DNA from 3 places in the Streptomyces sp. NPDC088810 genome. Region 2 is predicted to be linked to each of the others. Evidence: riboswitches for the same ligand, from Rfam matches in the RefSeq annotation. Region 2 holds a riboswitch; each other region holds the start of a gene.
The links. A riboswitch is a leader RNA that binds a small molecule or an ion and turns the genes downstream of it on or off. The one in region 2 is predicted to bind cyclic di-AMP.
Positions count from the first base shown of each region.

Region 1: another riboswitch for cyclic di-AMP. It lies ahead of ACIP4Y_RS18210 (transglycosylase family protein); the one in region 2 lies ahead of ACIP4Y_RS24205 (M23 family metallopeptidase).
Region 3: another riboswitch for cyclic di-AMP. It lies ahead of ACIP4Y_RS07425 (peptidoglycan DD-metalloendopeptidase family protein); the one in region 2 lies ahead of ACIP4Y_RS24205 (M23 family metallopeptidase).

Region 1 is NZ_JBIVJQ010000005.1:92,074-98,934, forward strand. It holds gene eno (phosphopyruvate hydratase) at 1-753, opposite strand, end outside; gene ACIP4Y_RS18210 (transglycosylase family protein) at 1,055-1,756, opposite strand; cyclic di-AMP (ydaO/yuaA leader) riboswitch at 1,761-1,937, opposite strand; gene ACIP4Y_RS18215 (transglycosylase family protein) at 2,121-3,194, opposite strand; gene ACIP4Y_RS18220 (DUF899 family protein) at 3,486-4,169, shown strand; gene ACIP4Y_RS18225 (cytochrome P450) at 4,163-5,449, opposite strand; gene ACIP4Y_RS18230 (hypothetical protein) at 5,446-6,861, opposite strand, start outside.
Region 2 is NZ_JBIVJQ010000007.1:384,630-391,490, forward strand. It holds gene ACIP4Y_RS24190 (dihydrofolate reductase family protein) at 1-24, shown strand, start outside; tRNA gene ACIP4Y_RS24195 (tRNA-Met) at 118-191, opposite strand; gene ACIP4Y_RS24200 (PP2C family protein-serine/threonine phosphatase) at 316-1,494, shown strand; cyclic di-AMP (ydaO/yuaA leader) riboswitch at 1,739-1,907, shown strand; gene ACIP4Y_RS24205 (M23 family metallopeptidase) at 1,915-2,949, shown strand; gene ACIP4Y_RS24210 (aldo/keto reductase) at 3,035-3,979, shown strand; gene ACIP4Y_RS24215 (PrsW family intramembrane metalloprotease) at 4,051-5,346, opposite strand; gene trmB (tRNA (guanosine(46)-N7)-methyltransferase TrmB) at 5,389-6,225, opposite strand; gene lhgO (L-2-hydroxyglutarate oxidase) at 6,278-6,861, opposite strand, start outside.
Region 3 is NZ_JBIVJQ010000002.1:162,591-169,451, forward strand. It holds gene ACIP4Y_RS07410 (MBL fold metallo-hydrolase) at 1-1,116, opposite strand, end outside; gene ACIP4Y_RS07415 (TetR family transcriptional regulator C-terminal domain-containing protein) at 1,361-1,981, shown strand; gene ACIP4Y_RS07420 (SGNH/GDSL hydrolase family protein) at 2,077-2,862, opposite strand; gene ACIP4Y_RS07425 (peptidoglycan DD-metalloendopeptidase family protein) at 3,024-3,908, opposite strand; cyclic di-AMP (ydaO/yuaA leader) riboswitch at 3,914-4,106, opposite strand; gene ACIP4Y_RS07430 (alpha-galactosidase) at 4,375-6,447, opposite strand; gene ACIP4Y_RS07435 (tyrosine-protein phosphatase) at 6,619-6,861, shown strand, end outside.

The sequences.
Region 1 (6,861 bases), on a different contig from region 2:
GTCCTTGTAGAACTCGGACGCGGCGACGTCGAGCGCCAGGGCGATCTGCTCGCCGGGGGTGTAGCCGGCCTCCTGGATGGCCTCGAGGATGAGGTCGAGGGCCTCACGGTTGGAGCCGAGGTTCGGGGCGAAGCCGCCCTCGTCACCGAGGCCGGTGGCCAGGCCCTTGCTCTTCAGGACCTTCTTGAGGGTGTGGTAGACCTCGGTGCCCCAGCGCAGGGCCTCGGAGAAGGACTCCGCGCCGATCGGGGCGATCATGAACTCCTGGATGTCCACGTTGGAGTCGGCGTGCGAGCCGCCGTTCAGGATGTTCATCATCGGCACCGGCAGCAGGTGCGCGTTCGGGCCGCCCAGGTAGCGGAAGAGGGGGAGGTCGCTGGCCTCGGAGGCGGCGTGGGCGACGGCGAGCGAGACGCCGAGGATGGCGTTGGCGCCGAGGGAGCCCTTGTTGTCGGTGGCGTCCAGGTCGAACATGGCCTGGTCGATCAGGCGCTGCTCGGTGGCGTCGTAGCCGACCAGCTCCGGGCCGATCTGCTCGATGACGGCGAGGACGGCCTTCTCGACACCCTTGCCCTGGTAACGGTTCGGGTCACCGTCGCGGAGCTCGATGGCCTCGAAGGCGCCGGTCGAGGCGCCGGACGGAACGGCGGCACGACCCGTGCTGCCGTCGTCGAGGCCGACCTCGACCTCGACCGTGGGGTTGCCTCGGGAGTCCAGGATTTCCCGGGCTACGACGACGTCGATGGACGGCACGAGCATCTCCTTCTTGGATGTGACGCTGGAAGTGCGGGGCTGGTGTGCCTTGCGCCTAGAGCCTAACCGTCCCGGGGGCGTCGGCCACCGACCGACCGTCCCGTGGACAAGGCGACCGTACCTTTTGTTCCTGCGTGAAACAAAGGGCTTGACGGCAGGCATGAAAAAACCCCGTCCCGGTGCGTACGGGGGAACACGCACCGGGACGGGGGCCCGTGGGGACGGGGGGTGGCCCGCACGGGAGCCTTCAGGGTGGCCCGCACGGACGTGCGGGCCCCGCGATCCGGCTGGGAGCCGGGTGTCACTTCAGGTGCAGCTGCTGACCCGGGTAGATCAGGTTGGCGTCCTCGACGATGTCCTTGTTCAGCTCGAACAGCTTCTTCCAGCCGCCCTGCACGTGGTGCTTCTGGGCGATGGTGCTGAGCGTGTCGCCGGTGACGACCTTGTACTCGCCGTCGCCCTTCTTGACCTTCTTGCCGGTCGGCGTGGTGACGGTCTTGCTCTGACCCTTGCTCGCGCTCGCGGCCGGACGCTCGGCGGAGCGGGAGGCGGCCTGCTGCTCGGTGGAGCGGGTGGTGGTGGTGCCGCTGCCCGAGTTCGAGGAGGTGCTCGGGGCGGAGCCGTTGTACGGGGTGCCGGACAGGCCCGTGCCGCAGACCGGCCAGGCGCCCTTGCCCTGCGCGGCGAGGACCTTCTCGGCGACCGCGATCTGCTGCGCCTTGCTGGCCTTGTCGGCGGTGGCGGCGTACTGCGTGCCGCCGTACGCGGCCCAGGTGGAGGCGGAGAACTGCAGACCGCCGTAGTAGCCGTTGCCGGTGTTGATGGACCAGTTGCCGCCGGACTCGCACTGGGCGACCTTGTCCCACTCGGCGGAGGTGGCGGCGGAGGCGTTGCCGGCCGCCATCAGCGGGGCGGCGACGACGGCGCCGGTGACACCGGCGAGCGTGATGGCGCGGACGGCCTTGGACGGACGGCGGTGCTTGCCCTTGCCGGTAAACAGCATGGATCGATCCCCTCACCGACGCCTGCGAGGTGAGCTGTCGGGTTCGGGCCGGTTGAGTTGCCCGGCCGCGCTCCCGCTGTCGCGGGATGCGCGGCTTCACCCCCAGCCGGTTCCGGCATTCAACTGCCGGGCCCGGCACTTACCTTGGGTCCCCCGCTCCTGCCTACGGCGCTTGACGCGACGACTGTTCCCGGGCAACCGCTGGCAGGATTCGGCGTTGCGACTGCCGGGGCTCGTGGTGACGAGCGGTCTCGACCGTAGACACGCGATCCGCGGAATTTCAAAGACGATCAGGGCTTCTGAGACTCATCCCACACTTTCGCCAAACCGGACATTAGGGCGTTAAGTGGGGCGTCAACTCCGGCTACTTCGCGCCGGTTTCGCCCGCGACTTCCAGGGTCTGACCGGCGCTGATGTGGTTCGGGTCGGCGCCGATGGCCTTCTTGTTGCCGGCGTAGAGCGCGCGCCACCCGCCGTCCACCTCAAGGGAGTCGGCGATGGAGGCGAGGGAGTCGCCCTCGCGGACGGTGTACGTGTCCGTTTCGCGTGCTGCGTGCCGTCCGGAAGAGGCGACGTCCTGACCGTTTGTCACGTTTTCGTTCGCGCTCGCCCCGCGGTGGCGTCCGCCACTGAGGGCTCCGGTGTCGACCAGGCTCCAAGAACCTGCAGCCTGCTGGGGGTTGTCCCCGGCGCCGGTGCTCGGGGTGGCCGTCGGGGCGGATTCCCGTGCGCTTCCGGTGCCCGGCGAAGCGGACTTGTCCGACTTGGGGGTGTTGGTCCCCGTGGAGCCGGTCTCCGTACCGGCGTTCTTCTCCGGCTTTCCGCTCGGCGTGGTGGTCGTGTCCGACGGGGAACCGGAGTCCGAGTCGGCGTCGGAGCCGGCGCCGGTGGAAGGCGACGAACCCGGCAGACCGGCCGGGCCGGAGCCGCCGGAGGAACCGGGGCTGCCGGAGGAACCGGGGTTGCCGGAAGTATCGGGCTTCTCGGCCGATCCGGACGAGTCACCCGAACCGCCGGTGTCACCGGAACCGCCGACGCCCGTGTCGACGTCCACGGAGCCCGAGCCCGAGGTCAGTCCGGACAGCAGGGCGCAGGTGGCCCACGGGGTCGTGCCCTTGTCGGCGAGGATCTTCTCGGCGACGGCGATCTGCTGGTTGCGGCTGGCCTGGTCGGGGCTGGCCGCGTACTGGCCGCCGCCGTAGGCGTTCCAGTCCTCCTGCGAGATCTGCAGGCCGCCGTAGTACCCGTTGCCGGTGTCCGCGCTCCAGGAGCCGCCGCTCTCGCATTCGGCCACCTTGTCCCACGTGGTGCCGTCGGCCGCGTTGGCGCTCGCCGCGCCGAGGAGCGGGATGGCGATGGCGGAGCCGGTCACTCCGGCCGCGACGAGGAGGGCGGGGGCCTGGCGGGGGCGACGGTGTCGACCGTTCCCGGAGAGCATGCAGGAGCCTTTCGAGCGACAGCAGAGCCGGCGCGGCGGATCGAGCCGGTCGCCGCGCTGATGGGTGAACGTATCGGCAGACGATCACTTGTCACAAGTTCATGCCGCGCAGATCACGTGAAGATCACAGAGTTGAGGTGTTGTCATCTTCCGGCTGAGGGTCCGTCACCATTCCCGTCGCTCCCCCGCTGTCACCCGTCGGGAACGGCGCCGTCGCACCGCGGGCGAGTACGGCAACCGGAACCATGGACCCGACATGACCCGGGGGGCTTCCCAGCCAGGAGGACCACGATGTTCCGGCACACCCGACTGCCCGGCGAGTCCGCGGACTACCTCGCCGCCCGCGAGGAACTCCGCCACGCCGAGATCGAGCTCATGCGTCACCGCGAGAAGGTCGCGGCCCAGCGGAGGGCGCTCCCCCAGGGCCCCGAGGTCGACGACTACGTCTTCCTCGAAGGCCCCGCCGACCTCGACGCGGGCGACACCCCGGTGCGCGAGGTCACCCTGAGCCGGCTGTTCACCGGCCCCGGCCGGCCGCTGATCGTCTACCACTTCATGTACGGCAAACGGCAGACCAGCCCGTGCCCGATGTGCACCCTGTGGATCGACGGCTACAACGGCATCGCCCACCACCTCGCCCGGAACGCCGACCTCGCCGTCGTCGCGGCCGCCGACCCGCCCGCGCTGCGGCAGCACGCCCGCAACCGCGGCTGGTCCCGGCTGCGCCTGCTGAGCTGCGGGGACAGCACCTTCAAGTACGACCTGGGCAGCGAGGACGAGGACGGCGTCCAGGACTCCACCGTCTCCGTCTTCACCCGGGACGCCGACGGCACGGTCCGCCACTTCTACTCCGCCCGCCCCCGCATGGCCGAGGACATCGACCAGCGCGGCATCGACCTCCTCAACCCCGTCTGGCACCTGCTCGACCTGACGCCGGGCGGCCGGGGCGAGTGGTTCGCGGAACTGGACTACTGACCGCCGCCGCCCCCGCTCACCGGCGTGAACTCCACCGGCAGGGTGCGCAGGCCGCGCATGATCAGCCCGCCGCGCCAGCGCAGCTCCGCCGGGTCCGCGGCGAGCCGCAGGTCCGGCAGCCGGGTGAGCAGGGTGGCGAGCGCGGTCTGGCCCTCCAGGCGGGCGAGCGGCGCGCCCAGGCAGTAGTGGATGCCGTGCCCGTACCCGAGGTGCTGGTTGTCGCGGCGGGCGAGGTCCAGCACGTCCGGGTCGGCGAACCGCTCCGGGTCCCGGTCGGCGGCGGCGAGGACGACGAGCACCGGATCGCCCGGCGCGATGTCCTGGCCGCCGATGGTCAGCGGCTCGGTGGCGAACCGCCAGGTGGCCAGCTCCACCGGGCCGTCGTAGCGCAGGAGTTCCTCCACGCCGGTCTCCAGCAGGTCCGTCTCCCGGCGGGCCAGGGACTCCTGCAGCCGGCGGCGCTGCTCGGGGTGGGTGAGCAGGGCGTAGGTGCCGTTGCCGATGAGGTTGACGGTCGTCTCGAAGCCGGCGAACAGCAGGATGAAGGCCATGGCGGCGGCCTCGTTCTCGGTGAGGTGCTCACCGTGGTCGGAGGCGCGGATGAGGCCGGAGATCAGGTCCTCGCCGGGCGCGGGCACGGCGGGCAGCGCCTCCCGCTTCTTGTGGATCAGCTCGCCGAGATAGCCGCGCATCTTCTTCACCGACCGCGCGACCCCGCCCCGGGGGCCTTGGCCGTGCCGGATCATCATGCCCGCCCAGTCCCGGAAGTCGTCCTGGTCCTCGCGCGGGACGCCGAGCAGGTCGCAGATGGCGTAGATGGGCAGCGGGAAGGCGAACTCGTGGATGAGGTCGGCCGATCCGCTGCTCGCGAACCCGTCGATGAGGTGGTCGGTCAGCTCCTGCACCCGGGGGGCGAACTCGGCGACCCGGCGGGGGGTGAACGCCTTGCTGACGAGCCTTCTGAGCCGGGTGTGGTCCGGCGGGTCGATGTTCAGCAGGTGCGTCATCAGCTCGGCCTTGCGCTCGCCCGGGATGCCGGTCTTGCCCTTGGCGTGCGCGGGCTCGTCGTGATGCGCCGGGTTCTTGCTCAGCCGCTGGTCGGCCAGTGCCTGCCGGGCATCGGCGTACCGGGTGACCAGCCACGCCTCGACACCGCTCGGCAACCGCGTCCGGTGCACCGGCGCGTGCTCGCGCAGCCAGGCGTAGGCGGGGTACGGATCGGCGGCGAACTCCCAGGTGAAGAGGGCGGGGGCGGTCGGGGGGCCGGGCTCGTTGGTCACTCCTTGACGGTATCCGGACCGGCGGGTGGCTCGCCGAGCGCCTTCAGGGCAGCGGGGTGGCCCAGACCGGCGGCCTTGCGGTACCAGGTGCGCGCCTCGTCCTGGCTGCCCTGCTTTTCCAGCAGGGCAGCCAGGCGGTAGGCGGCGTAGGAGTCACCCCGCTCATAGCCCTCGCGGTAGTGGTCACGCGCTTCGTCCGTGCGGCCCGCCGCCTCCAGCACCGCCCCGTAATGGGCACGGTCCAGGGGATAGATGTCGCTGGGGGCGAAGTAGCTCAGGGCCTCCTCCAACGGCCACGGCCGGTCGGCGTACTCGAGCATGTGGGCGGCCTCCTCGTCCCCGGCGTCCGCCGCGCGGCGCAGCCAGGCCTGGCCGGCGATCCGGTGGTTCCACACCAGGAGCCACATGCCGATGCTCCGGGCCACCTCGGTCCGCCCGGCGGCGGACGCCGTGTGGTACAGGTCCCACAGGCGGTCGGCCCCGCTGCTGGTCATCAGCAGATCGGCCAGCAGGTGCGCGGCCTCCGGGTCCTCCTGAGCCGCGCCCGCCTCCAGCCACTTCGCCGCGCGGTCGCGCAGCAGCCTCCCCAGCAGCGTCGCCGCCCTGCCGTCCCCGGCCTCGGCTGCCTGCTCCAGGAACGGCTCCGCGTCCCTGCCCTCCCCGCGCTCCGCGAGCAGCCGGCCCACATGCCCCGCCGCCTCCGGCACCCCGGCCTCGGCCGCCCGCAGGAACCAGCTCTCGGCCTCCTGCCGGTGCCCCTGGGACTCCTCCAGCAGACCCAGCCGGTACATCGCCTTCCTGTCTCCGGCATTGACGGCCCGTTCGAACGCGACGCCCGCCAGCGTGGTCACCAGCTCGGCGTCGTGCCCCTCGCCCGTCCGTGCGACGTCCAGCGCCCGTTGCCAGAGCGCGCCGTCCACCGGCGGATAGTCCTCGTCGTACCGGGCGGCCCCCACCAGCGGCCCCGCCGCCGCCCAGGCCCGCGGCCCCACGCGCCGCAGCAGCGGCAGCACCCCGTACCGCTCCCGGGCGGCCCACTCCAGCGCCTCCTCGACCGTCTCCGCCCCGTCCGACGGCCCGTAGCTCTCGGCCACCTCCACGAGCAGGTCCTGCGGCAGCGGTCCGCGCAGCCCGCAGCGCGCCAGATCGACCGCCGCCCGCACCAGCGCCTGTCCCCGCGGGTGCTTGCGCCCGGCGCGCCGGAAGTCCGCCCACAGCCGCGGCTCCACGGCGAGGTGGGCCGCGAGCCCTTCCGCCCCGGCGAGCCCGGCGGCTTCCGTCAGCCGCGGGTCCTTCGACGCGGCGGCGCGGGCCCGCTCGGCGTCCGTCCATTCGCGGGGCAGCTCCACGAGCTGCGCCAGGTCCAGCACCCGGCCGCGCGGGGTCTGCCGGTACTCCTCGTAGGCGTCCTC
Region 2 (6,861 bases):
GCGCCGAACGCTCACTTGCTGTGAGCGCCGGCCCGTCCGCCGTGGGCTGCACGGTGGACGGGTACCGGAAACACTCAGGGCCCGGAATCCAGTGGATTCCGGGCCCTGAGTCTTCAGTAGCGGGGACAGGATTTGAACCTGCGACCTCTGGGTTATGAGCCCAGCGAGCTACCGAGCTGCTCCACCCCGCGTCGTTGTGACTCCAGTGTACGCCATGCGCGGGACCACTCGCACACCCCTTTCGGTCCACCGGGGTCGCCCGGTGTCCCGGGGCCCGGAAACCTGGAGGCACGTCGGACATGTGGGAGACACGCGGTGCGCCCTGGAAAGGTGGAGGAGAGCCCGTACGCCAGGGCGGGAGACCGGCTCCCCGGCGATCCCGTGCCCGACCCGGGGCTCGGTGCCGAGCCCGCGCCGGCGCGTGTCCGCCGCCGCCCGGGATCAGGCTCGGCCCGTGCGCTGCCCGGGCTCCTCGTCGTCTGCGGGGTCCTGTACGGCCTGCTCACCCCGGAGGACTTCACTCCGGTCCCTTTCTTCACCGCCGCCCCGCTGGCCGCCGCCCCCCTGTCCGCGCTGCGCACCACCGTCCTCACCGGCCTGGCGTCCCTCGCCGCCGCCTACGCCGTGCACACCGACGCCGGTGCCCACCCGACCGTGGGCACCGTCACCGACGTGGTCACCGTGGCCACGGTCGCCCTGCTGGCCGCCGTCATCAACCGGGTGGTCCGGCGCGGCGACCGGCAGCTCGCCTCCGCCCGGGAGATCGCCGAGGCCGCCCAGCGGGCCGTCCTGCCCGAGCCCGACGCACGGATCGGCGGCTTCGAGATCGCCGCCTGCTACGAGGCCGCACGCCAGGACGCGTTCATCGGCGGCGACCTGTACGCGGTGCAGGACAGCCCGCACGGCGTCCGGCTGGTCGTCGGGGACGTGCGCGGCAAGGGCATGGGCGCGGTGGCCGCCGTCGCCGTGGTGATCGGCGCGTTCCGGGAGGCGGCCGAGCAGGAGGCCACGCTGGAGCAGGTGGCCGAGCGGCTGGAGCGGGCGCTGGCCCGCGAGGGCACCCGGCGCGACGGGATCGACGCGTTCGAGGGGTTCACCACCGCGGTCCTCGCCGAGCTCCCGCACGGCGAGGGCCTCGTACGGATCGTCAACCGCGGCCACCCGCCGCCGCTGCTGCTGCACGCCGACGGCACCCTGCGCACCCTGACTCCCGCCGAACCCGCGCTGCCGCTCGGCATGGGCGACCTGGGCCTGTGGCCGGACCGGGCCACCGAGGCCTGCTTCCCGAGCGGCGCCACCCTGCTCTTCCACACCGACGGCCTCTCGGAGGCCCGGGACGCCCACGGCCGGTTCTACGACCCCGAGCGGCGGCTCGCCGGGCGCACCTTCCCGGGCCCGGCCGCACTGCTCGGCCGGCTCGCCGCGGAGGTGCGCCGGCACTGCGGCGGCGGCATGACCGACGACATGGCGCTGCTCGCCGTGCGGCGGCCCTGACGGTCGTCACCGAAGGTGACCGGGCGAGCGCGTACGCATAACATCTGAGTCGCCATCAAAACCCGAAGTGACTCCTGAACTCTTCCGAGGTCAGGTCAACTCGCCCGTTTTGGCGGGGTAGTGGGCGATAGCTGCACCGGCAAAAGCGTGAACGATCAAGCCGAACGGCTTGGAAAGTGACTGGCAAGTCTATTAACGTTCGATAACGCAGCGCGGTCGTCCCAGCCGTCACCAGAGGCGGCTCCGTGCGCACGCGCCGAATCCCGCAAGGGAACCGGGGAACCACCACCTTGGGGTGAATCACGCGGATGCCGTCGTGAACTCATGGAGTCCACGACCGGTTTACGCGCGTAGGAGACCTTCCTGCTCCGAACCCGTCAGCTAACCCGGTAGGCGGAGGAAGGAAAGGAGTACGCCTGCGTGGCGTCCAACCGGCCTGCCCCAGAAGCCCCGTTCATACCGGCTCAGCGCGAGACCGAGACCTTCGGTTACGGTTCCTACCGCGCCGAGGAGGGCTCCTGGGAGGAGTGGAACCCGACCGAGGAATCCGTCGCCCCGGTCCGCGGCCGGCACCGCGTCGCCAAACAGCGCGGCGGCTTCGCGCGCAGCTCCACCGTCCTCGGCGTCGGCGTCATGGCCGCGGTCGGCGCGGGCGGCATGGCCAGCGCCAACACCGGCAAGCCGCCGGTCTCCATCTCCCTGCCGGACCTGCCCTCCGTCGGCTCCCTCTTCGAGGAAGGCTCCGGCGACGCCCCGGCCGCCGAGGCCACCACCACGCTCAGCAGCGTCGGTGTGGCCACCGCCGACAGCGAGGACGGCACCGACGCGGGCGAGGCCCTGCGCAACCGGATCATGGCCCAGGCCGAGCAGCAGCAGGGCCAGGCCGACAGCAAGGCCACCGCCGTCGCGCTCGCCGCCGCCGAGAAGCAGGCCGCCGACGCCGCCGCCCGGGCCGAGAAGGAAGCCGCCGCCAAGGCCGCCGCGGCCAAGGAGAAGGCGGAGGCCGCCGCCGAGAAGAAGGCCGAGGAGGCGCGGCTGGCCCGGCTGGCCAAGCAGTACACGCTGCCGACCTCCTCGTACACGATCACCTCGACCTTCGGCCAGGCCGGCTCGATGTGGTCCTCCGGCTACCACACCGGTCTGGACTTCGCCGCCCCCACCGGCTCCCTGATCAAGGCCGTCCACAGCGGCACGATCACCGAGGCGGGCTGGGCCGGCTCCTACGGCTACCGCACCATCCTCACCCTCGACGACGGCACCGAGCTGTGGTTCTGCCACCAGTCCTCGATCAACGTCACGGCCGGCCAGAAGGTCTCCACCGGCGAGGTCATCGGCCGCGTCGGCGCCACCGGCAACGTCACCGGCCCGCACCTGCACCTGGAGGTCCACCCCGGCGGCCAGGCCACCGGGATCGACCCCATGGCGTGGCTGCGCGGCAAGGGCCTCACCCCCTGACGCCCCCGCCCCGCGCGGGACACTTTGCGGGAAATTGACGCCGGCGGCGGGATGCGGTCTTCCCCCGCCGGCGTTGACCTGTCGTATGACGTCACTTCGTAAACTGGGCTCTTCCGATCTCGAGGTCTTCCCGCTCTCCCTGGGCGGCAACGTCTTCGGCTGGACCGCGGACGAACAGGCCTCCTTCGCCGTCCTCGACGCCTACACGGCGGCCGGCGGCAACTTCATCGACACCGCCGACGCCTACTCCGCCTGGGTCGAGGGCAACCAGGGCGGCGAGTCGGAGACGATCATCGGCAAGTGGGTCAACGCCCGCGGCAACCGCTCCGACGTCGTCATCGCGACCAAGGTCAGCCAGCACCCGGAGTACCAGGGGCTGTCCGCCGCCAACATCAAGGCCGCGGCCGACGCCTCCCTGCGCCGCCTGGACACCGACTACATCGACCTCTACTACACCCACTTCGACCAGCCCCAGGTGCCGGTCGAGGAGATCATCGGAGCGCTGGACGGGCTGGTGAAGGCGGGCAAGGTCCGGCAGATCGCCGCCTCCAACATCACCCCCGAGCGCCTCCAGGCCTCCCTGGAGTTCTCCGACCGCGAGGGCCTCGCCCGCTACGTCGCCCTCCAGCCGCACTACAACCTGGTCTCCCGGGACACCTACGAGGGCCCGCTGCAGGACCTCGCCGCCCGCGAGGGCCTGGCCGCCGTCCCGTACTTCTCCCTCGCCTCGGGCTTCCTCACCGGCAAGTACCGGCCCGGTACGACCGTCGACAGCGCCCGCGCCGGCGGCGCCCAGAAGTACGCCGACACCGAGCGCGGCCGGAAGGTCCTGGCGGCCCTGGACGAGATCGCCGCCGCCCACGAGGCCCCGGTCGCCACCGTCGCCCTGGCCTGGCTCGCCGCCCAGCCGACGATCACGGCCCCGATCGCCTCGGCACGGACGGTGGAACAGCTGCCGGCGCTGGTCGGGGTGGCGGAGCTGAAGCTCACGGACGCCGAGGTGGACCGGCTGACTCAGGCCTCCGCCTAGGGCCTGTCGTTTGGCTCATGCCGGGCTGATCCCCCGCTCCGGCGGTGCCGCACCCCCGGCAGCCCCGGCGGCTACGTCCGGTACGGGTTGTACGCGGCGTACGGCATCGCCGGATAGCCGTACGGCGCCGCTCCCCAGTGCGCCGGCGCCGGTACGGAGGCCCTGCTCGCGTACTCCAGGGCCGGCCGGGCCACGTGCCTGCGCTTCCACAGCTCGTCCAGCAGCTCCTGCTCCCGTACGACGAAGTCGGGGCCGGCCTTCCCCGCCCGCCCCCGGTGCCGCAGGAAGGCCAGCGCGGTGGCGTCCGCCTCGTACCGGGCGACCTCCCGCGCCGCCGGGCGCCCGTGGTGGTGCCGGGCGTAGTCCCGGGCCATCCGCCGCGCCCGCATCGACCCGAGCGCGAACGGCTCGGCCGGCCCCAGCCAGCCGGCCAGCACGTACGCCGGCAGCTCCGCCCGCACGGTGCGCAGCTCCCGCTGCCGGGTCCAGATCGCCAGCCAGGTCAGCAGCGCGAACGCGGGCACCATGAAGGCGCCGTAGACGGCGAAGAAGCCGTACTCGCCGAAGGTGGAGGAGCCGTTCCAGAAGGCGTGCATGCCCATCGCGAGCAGCAGGCCGCAGAGCGGCAGCAGGATCCGCCGCAGATGCTGCCGCTCGGCGGACAGCGCGGCGATACCGAAGCCGATGCCGGTGAGCACGGTGAACAGGGGGTGCGCGAACGGGGACATCACGATGCGCACGAAGAAGGTGGCGGCGGTGACGGAGGCGATGCCGCGGTCGCCGGTGAGCTGGTCGGTCCCGAAGGCCGTACCGAGGTAGAGGATGTTCTCGGTGAACGCGAAGCCGGTGGCGGTGATCCCGGCGATCACCACCCCGTCCACGATCCCGGCGAAGTCGCGCCGGCGGAAGAGGAAGACCAGCAGCACGGCGGCGGCCTTCGCGGACTCCTCCACGATCGGGGCTATCACCGTGGCGCCGAGCGTGTCGGCGCTTGCCGGGTCCGCGGTCGAGGTGGCTATCCACTTGGTCGCGAAGCTGTTGGCCACGATGGCTATCAGTGCCGCCGCACAGGCTCCCCAGGCGAAGGAGAACACCAGGTTCCGCCAGGGGCCCGGCTGTACCCGGTCCAGCCAGCGGAAGGCGGCTATCAGCCAGGGCACGGGCAGCACGGCCAGGCCGAGCCCGACGAGGAAGCCCTCCGTGCCGGTCTGCCGCCGCACCAGCGCGAGGATGACCAGACCGGACAGGGCCAGCAGGGAACTCAGTGCTCCGTACCGCACCCACCTGCGTTGCCACCAGTGCGGGTGGCGGAGCACACCGTCGCCGGGGCGCGGCGGATACGTCGGAAACGGAGGACTGGTGGCCACGGCATCGACCCTAACGGTGGCGGGGCGAGGGGCTGGAGCGGATTAACGGTCCTGCTCAGCGGCGCTGTGCGGGACACGCCGGAACAGCAGGTCTCTCACCACATGTCCCTTGTCCAGTCCCTGCCCCTCGAAACGGGTCAGCGGCCGGAAGTCGGGGCGCGGCGCGAAGCCGCCGTCCGGCTGGGTGTTCTCGAAGTCCGGGTGCGCGGTGAGCACGTCCAGCATCTGCTCGGCGTACGGCTCCCAGTCGGTCGCGCAGTGCACGATCGCGCCGGGCCTCAGCCGGGTCGCGGCGAGCGTCAGGAACTCGGGCTGGATGAGCCGCCGCTTGTGGTGCCGCTTCTTGGGCCACGGGTCGGGGAAGTAGACGCGCAGCCCGTCCAGTGCGTCCGGGCGGAGCATCTCCCGGAGCAGGATGATCGCGTCGCCGTTGCCCACCCGGACGTTGGTCAGGCCGTTCCGGTCGGCGAGATTCAGCAGGTTCCCCTGGCCCGGGGTGTGCACGTCGACGGCCAGGATGTTGGTGTCCGGGTCGCCCGCGGCCATCTGCGCGGTGGCCTCGCCCATCCCGAAGCCGATCTCCAGGACCACCGGGTGGTCGTTCCCGAACAGGTCGCCGAGGTCGATCACCTGCTGCCCGTCGATGTCCAGCCCCCACGCGGGCCACAGCCGCTGCAGCGCGTCGGCCTGCCCGGCCGTCACCCGGCTCCGCCGCGGCTGGAAGCTGCGGATCCGCCGCTCGAAGTGCGATCCGGCGGGATCCGCCTTGGGCCCGTCCGGAAAGCGCGGCTCCCCCTTGGCCCGGGTGTGCCGGACGGGGACACCGGGGGCGTGGGGTGCCGAGAGCGGGGCATCGGGGGTGTTCAGGGAGTCAGACACAGTACGACCGATTTTACGGCGCCCCGCGCGGCTGCCCGCTCAGCCGGGCCGCTCAGCCGGCCGCCGCGAGCATCTCCAGCACCCGGCGCCCGATCTCCCGCCCGATCGGCAGGGACGCCGTCGCCGCCGGGGACGGGGCGTTGAGCACATGCACCGCCCGCGCCCCCTCCCGGATCAGGAAGTCGTCCACCAATGTCCCGTCCCGCAGCACCGCCTGCGCCCGCACCCCGGCCGGGGCCCGCACCAGATCGCCGGCCTCCGCCGCGGGCAGCAGTCTGCGCACGGCCTGCAGGAACGCTCCCTTGGACACCGACCGGTGCAGCTCACCCGCCCCGTACCGCCAGTGCCGCCGGGCGATCGCCCACGATCCCGGCCACGCCACCGTCCCGGCCAGCTCCCGGGGCCGTACGACCCCCCAGTCGTACCCCTCCCGGGCCAGCGCCGGCACCGCGTTCGGGCCGATGTGCACGCCTCCGTCGATCCCGCGCGTCAGATGCACCCCGAGGAACGGGAACGCCGGGTCCGGCACCGGATACACCAGTCCCCGCACCAGCTCCGGCCGCGCCAGCTCGTAGTACTCCCCGCGGAACGGCACGATCCGCACCTCGGGCTCGTCGCCGGTCAGCCGGGCCACCT
Region 3 (6,861 bases), on a different contig from region 2:
GCGCCGCACGTCCCCCGACACGCCTCGCCACCACGCCTCGGCGGGCAGCTTGCCGGCCGGTTCGAAGGGCTCGCCGGGCCGGGGCAGGGCCACCGCCTGGCCGGCCTCCTCGGCGGCCTCCTTCGTCCACTCCCCCGGCTCGGCCCACGGGTGCGGGGCGAGGTTGAAGGTGCCCCAGTGGATCGGCAGCAGTACGCCGTGCGGCGCCCCGCCCTGCAGGTCGAGGTGGGCGCGCAGGCCCTCCTCGGGGGTCATGTGGATGTCGGGCCAGAACTCGCTGTAGGCGCCGATCTGGATCATCGTGGCGTCGAAGGGGCCGTGCGCGGCGCCGATGTCCTTGAAGCCGTCGAAGTAGCCGGTGTCACCGCTGTGGTAGATCCGGTGTTCGTCGCCGGCGACGGTCCAGGACGCCCAGAGGGTGTGCTGGGTGTTGCGCAGCCCGCGGCCGCAGAAGTGCCGCGCCGGGGTGGCCGTGAGGGTCAGCCCGCCGATCTTGGTGGACTCGTGCCAGTCCAGTTCGCGCAGCCGGTCCGCCGGGACGCCCCAGTGCTCCAGGTGGGCGCCGACGCCGAGCGGCACGGCGAACACGGTGTCCGTGTCCGCCAGCGCCTTGATGCTGGGCAGGTCCAGGTGGTCGTAGTGGTCGTGGGAGATGACGACGACGTCGACCGGGCCGAGCGCGGCCAGCGGCAGCGGCACCGGGTGCAGCCGCTTGGGTCCGGCGAAGGGGAACGGGGAGCAGCGCTCGCCCCAGACGGGGTCGAACAGGACCCGGTGACCGTCGATCTCGGCGAGCACGCTGGAGTGGCCCATCCAGGTCAGCCGCAGCCCCGTCGTGGGCGGTCCGGCCAGGTCGGCGAAGGTGGTGGGGTGCACCGGGACGGTGCCTCCGGGGGCGCGCAACGGCCGGGTGTCCTTGTCCAGGAACACCTTCGCGAGGTCCATCGTGGAGCCGGAGGGGCGGGTGCGGGCGGGGCCGCCGGGGTTCTGGAAGACACCGTTCCTGAAGTGGGGCGAGCGGCGGATGCGTGCCAGGCGCTCACCGCCCGGGTCCGCGCCGAAGGCCGCGGGCCGCAGCGCGCGGAGCCCGGAGCTCGGAGAACGCAAACCGGTCACGGTACCTCCCGGTGGAGTGGGTGAGGCCCTCCATTATGGTCGGCCCCTCCGACAGTCCGGGCAGGCAGGGGCAGGCCCCGGCCGCCGGTGAGGATCCGTTCCACGCCCGTCGGGCCGTCGAGGCCCTGAGGTGGTGGTCAACTCCGGGCCGGGCGGCTGGGGATGGTGGCGCGGAGGCCGAGGGGACGGGATCGTTTGCGACCGGTGACGCTCACCTGCGATCGACTACGACTAGGGTGAGCGCGTGGCAAGAGTGCGGTTGAGCGTGGCCGAGCGGCGGGAGGAGCTGCTGCGGGCAGCCATCGGGCAGATCGAGGCGCGGGGCGTGGCGGCGGTGCGGATCGCCGACGTGGCCGCGGCCCTCGGGGTGAGCAACGCGCTGGTGCTGTACCACTTCTCCACGAAGGAGAAGCTGGTCGCCGCCGCGTTCGCGTACGCGGCCGAGGACGACCTCGCGCGCCTGCGCAAGGTGGTGGACCGGCGGACCACCGCGCTGCGCCGGCTGCGGGCCGCGGTGCGCTGGTACGCGCCGACCGGGCAGGCCAAGGGCTGGCGGCTGTGGATCGAGGGCTGGGCCGTCGCCCTGCGCGAGCCGGCGCTGCGGGAGGTCACCCGGGAGCTGGACAAGCAGTGGAAGGCGGCGATCGCGGAGGTCATCGCCGAGGGCGTGGCGGCCGGTGAGTTCGCCTGCGCGGACCCGGCCGGCACGGCACTGCGGCTGACCGCGCTGCTGGACGGCCTGGCGGTGCAGCTGACGTCGTACCCGGGCGCGGTGGCGCGCTCCCGCGCACAGGAGTGGGTGGACGACGCCCTTGCCCGGGAACTGGGCCTGGACCGGAAGACGTTGACCGAACGGGCACGGTGAGCACACGGGCCGCACCGTGCACGCCGGCCACCCCGGGCCACTGACCCGACCGCGCCCCGCCCGCCCACGCAGGCGGCGGGGCGCGGTTCGCCGGGTCAGGCCACCGAGGCGATGCGCAGCTTGATGTCGTCCGGGGAGAGGGTGCCCTTGGCGGTGACGTGGTCACCGGAGGACTCGCCGCGCAGGCGGCGGCCGATCCAGGGGACGAGGTACTCGCGGGCCCACTGGACGTCGTCGCGGCGGACGTCCAGGGTGCCCCGGGGCGGCAACGGCGGCCACGGCTGCTCCGGGTCGGCCGGGACGTCCAGGCCGAGGACCTGTCCGGCGCGCAGCGCCACGCGCGTGTGACCCTCGGGCGAGAGGTGCAGCCGGTCGTTGTCCCAGGCCCTGCGGTCCTGCACGGACTTCAGGGACCACAGGTCGAGGACGGGACAGCCGTACCGGTCGGCGATGGCCCGGACGTGCCCGTTGTAGGTGGCGATCTTGCCCCGGAGATGCTTGAGCACGGGCATGCCCCGGGTGTCGAAGCCGGTCGTCACCATAACGGTGCCGACGGCCTCGGTCAGCCGGGCCACGGCGCGTTCGAAGCGCTCGGCGACCTCGTCCGGGTCGGTGCCGGGGCGGATGATGTCGTTGCCGCCCGCGCAGAAGGAGACCAGGTCGGGGGCGAGTTCGACGGCCTGCGGGAGCTGGTCGGCCACGATCTGGTCCAGCAGCTTCCCCCGCACGGCGAGGTTGGTGTACCGGAAGTCCCCCTCGGGGCGCCGGTCGGCGAGCAGTACCGCGAAGCGGTCGGCCCAGCCCACGAACGCCCCGTCGGGGCCGGGGTCGCCGACGCCCTCGGTGAAGCTGTCCCCCACCGCCACGTACGACCCGATCACTGATGCGTTGTCATTCTTCGAATCGTCTGCCACGTCGGACCATGATTCACCTTTCGATGTGACCTACGCGACCGTAGGCCGGGGTTGACGAACGGTGAGATGAGCCACTCTCAAAAATATGCCAAGTCAGGAATAGGCGGCGTCGGGCAGGGGGGCGGGTGTCAGCCGACGGGAACGCCGTGCGCGCGGAGGTAGGCGACCGGGTCCAGGTCCGAGCCGTAGTCCGGCGTGGTGCGGATCTCGAAGTGCAGGTGCGGTCCGGTCACGTTGCCGGTGGCGCCGGACAGGCCGACCTGCTGGCCCGCGGTCACGGTCTGGCCGGCCGAGACGGAGAGCTGCGAGAGGTGGGCGTACTGGGCGTAGTGGCCGTCGTTCAGCTTGAGGACGACCTGGTTGCCGTACGCGCCGCCCCAGCCGGCGGAGACGACGGTGCCCGCGGCGACGGCCTTGAGGGGGGTGCCGGTCGGGACGACGAAGTCGACGCCGGTGTGGTAGCCGCTGGACCACATGCTGCCGGCGACGTGGTAGCCGGTGCCGATGGTGGCGCCGGCCACCGGCAGGGTGTAGCCGGCGGAGGCGGTCTGCGCGGTGCCGGACCCGGCCGGCCGGGCGGGCTTCGGGGCGGCCGGCCGGGCGGGCTTCGGCGCGGCGGACTCGGTGCGGGCCGGTGCGGCCTGCCCGCCGAGGCTGAGCTTCAGGCCCGGGTGGATGAGCGCCGGGTCGGCGCCGACGACCTGCCGGTTGTCGTCGTAGAGCCGCTGCCAGCCGCCGCTGACGTGCTGCTCCTGGGCGATCTTCGCGAGGCAGTCGCCGCCGCGCACGGTGTAGGTGCGCACGCCCGCCTCCGGCTGGGCGGCGGCCTTCCCGGCCGCGTCCGGAAGGGACTGCACGGCCGCTTCGGGCACGGACTGCGCGGGGGTCGCGGCGTGCGCTCCGGTGGCCCCCACCAGCGGGAGCGCGAGGGCGGCGCCGCCGGTTCCGGCGACGGCCAGGGAGCGGGAAAAACGCGGGGTCTTGGGGCGTCGGTGCTTACCCTTGGCGGGCATGGAGCTGTTCCTCTCCGGCGCCTGCGAGGTCAGCTGTCGGGTTCGGGCTGGAGCTGCCCGGCCGTGCGCACACGGCTGCACCCCTAGCCTGTCGCGGAGACCGGGACAGGCAGTCGTACCTGGTGGGTCCCCCGCTCCTGCCGACACGGGTCATGTGTGGGGAGTCCGGACGGCGGCAGGATTCGGCGTTCCGTCCGGTTGGGTGGCGAACGTAAGCGAGCGGGACGTACGACACAAGCAACCGATTCCGGTTGTTCGTGTTCCGGGTGGTCGGATGCGGGGACGCACGGTCACCCACGGTGCATCCCCGCCCCTTCGCCCCCTCAATTTCCCCTGCACACCCGGGCATTACGTGGACATGACGCGCGACGCTCGGTCACGGATATGACGCTGCTCACGCACACCATTCCTAGGCCCCTTCATTTCACACCGAGTTGGAATGAAGGGGTCAATTCGGACAGAAGGCTCAGATGCGGTGCAGCCGGATAACCGTCGCGTCCAGGTCACCCTTCAGTCCGGTGTGCAGCCCGTGGTGCCGCAGTACGGCACCTCGGTGCACTTCGCCCGTTTCACGGCATTCGTACGAGGCTGTCGGGTCGAGCCCGCGCAACCGCACCGCCGGGGCCGGTTCGCCGTGGCTCTGCGCCTGGAGCCAGGCGAGGACGACCGTCTCCTCGCCCCGGAGGTACTGCACGGCGCTCAGACCGCCCGCCGGGGGCCGCAGCCGGTACAGCTCGCCGTGCTGCACGACCGGGCGGATCTCCTTGTACAGCTCCACCCACCGCCGGGCCTCTGCCAGCTCCTGAGCGCTCCACTCCGTCAGGTCTCCGCCCACCCCGAGCACGCCCGCCATGGCGCTGACGAACCGGAACCGCAGTGAGCTGACCCGCCCGTTGAGCTGGGTGTTGGGGCTGTCGGTGACCCAGGCCGCCATCACGCGCGCGGGGTGGATCTGGGTGAAGCCGTGCTGGATGGCGAGCCGGTCCAGCGGGTCGGTGTTGTCGGAGGTCCACACCTGGTCGGTGCGGCCGAGCACGCCGAGGTCGATCCGGCCGCCGCCGCCCGAGCAGGACTCGAAGGCGACACCCGGATGGGCCGCCCGCAGCCGGTCCAGAAGGGCGTACAGGGCGCGGACGTGGTCCACCCACAGGCGCTGCGGGTACGGCTCCCCGGGCCAGCCGGCGTCGGTGAAGCAGCGGTTGAAGTCCCACTTCACATAATCGATCGGGGCGCTGGACAGCAGGGTGTCCAGCCGCTCCCAGAGGTACTCCTGGACGTCCTCGCGCGCGAGGTTGAGAACGAGCTGGTTGCGCAGTTCCGTCCGCTTTCGTCCCGGCTGGTACTGCACCCAGTCGGGGTGGGCGCGGTACAGGTCGCTGTCGGGGTTGACCATCTCGGGCTCGACCCAGATGCCGAACTGCATGCCCAGGCCGTGCACCTGGTCGGCGAGGGGCTTCAGGCCGTGCGGGAACCGGTCGGGGTTGGGCGTCCAGTCGCCGAGGCCGGCGCGGTCGCTGGTGCGGGCGCCGAACCAGCCGTCGTCGACGACGAACAGCTCGATCCCGATCTCGGCGGCCCGGCGGGCGAGCGCGAGCTGCTGCTCCTCGGAGATGTCGAAGAAGGTGGCCTCCCAGGAGTTGAACAGCACGGGCCGGTCCCGGTCGGCGTCCGGGATGACGTAGGCGCGCTGGTAGGCGTGCCAGGCGCGGCTCGCGCCGCCGAAGCCGCCGTCGCTCCACAGGCCCGCGAAGACCGGGGTGGTGTACGACTCCCCGGGCGCGAGGAGCAGCAGGCCCGAGTCGTCGTAGCCGGCGCCGCCGGTGATCTGCACGCGCGCGTCGGGGAGTTGGGCGACGGCGATGCGCCAGGAGCCGGACCAGCCGAGCGCGCAGCCGTAGACCTCGCCGCGCTCCTCGGTGGCGTCGGTGTCGAGGGCGACCCAGGGCAGGTGCTGGTGGCCGGTGTGGCCGCGGCGGCTGCCGATGACCTTCTCGCCGTAGCCGAGGGGGGCGGCGGTGAGCCGGGACTCGGCGGCCCAGCGGCCGTGCAGCAGGGACAGCCGCCAGCCCTCGCGGTCGGGCAGCGTCCAGGTGGCCGCGTCGGCCCGCAGCAGCTCCACGCGCGCGTGGCCGCCGTTCACCACGGTCACCCAGCGCTCGACCACGTCGTCGCGCATCCGGTAGTGCAGCGTGATCCCCACGCCGTCGTCGTCGAAGCGCAGCCGCAGCTCGGCGCCCTCCGTGTCGTACGACACGAAGCGCCACTCGGTACCGCGCCGCTCCTCGGTGCGGACGGACAGCGCGGGGCGGACGAAGCGGGGTCCGCCCTCGACGGGGTACTCCTCGCGGCCGTCCAGCGGGGACTCGAAGGGCCAGTAGCCGGGCAGCGGGCGCACCGCGAGTGCCTCGGCGTCGGCGAGGGCGATCCGCGGCCCCCAGTGCAGGTGCAGCAGCTCGTCCGCGTCGGTGAGATGCAGGGCGTAGCTGCTGTTGGGGCCGGACAGCAGCCAGGTACGACCGTTTTCGGCGATGTCCACCATCGAGACCTCACAAGTGCCAACAGATCCGCGCAAGTGCCAACATCATCGGGTGCGCGCACCCCTCTGGCAATGCCTGTGGACAACTCATTGCCCGAGGAAATCGATGCCGTATGGTCGACAGAGCGCCCGCCGACGAGCCGCGACGGCGGCGACCGACCGGGAGGAGCCCCCGTGACGCAGCAGGTCCCGTCGACCGAGCCGGAGCTGGCCGGAGTGCGCAATTTCCGTGATGTGGGCGGACTGCCGACCGTGGACGGACGGCGGGTGCGTCACGGAGTGCTCTTCCGCAGCGGCCACCTCGCGCACGCGACGCAGGAGGACGCGGCCTTCCTCGCCTCCCTGGGCCTGCACACGGTCTTCGACTTCCGCAACACGGCCGACCAGAAGCTGGAGGGCCCCGACGTCGAGCTGCCC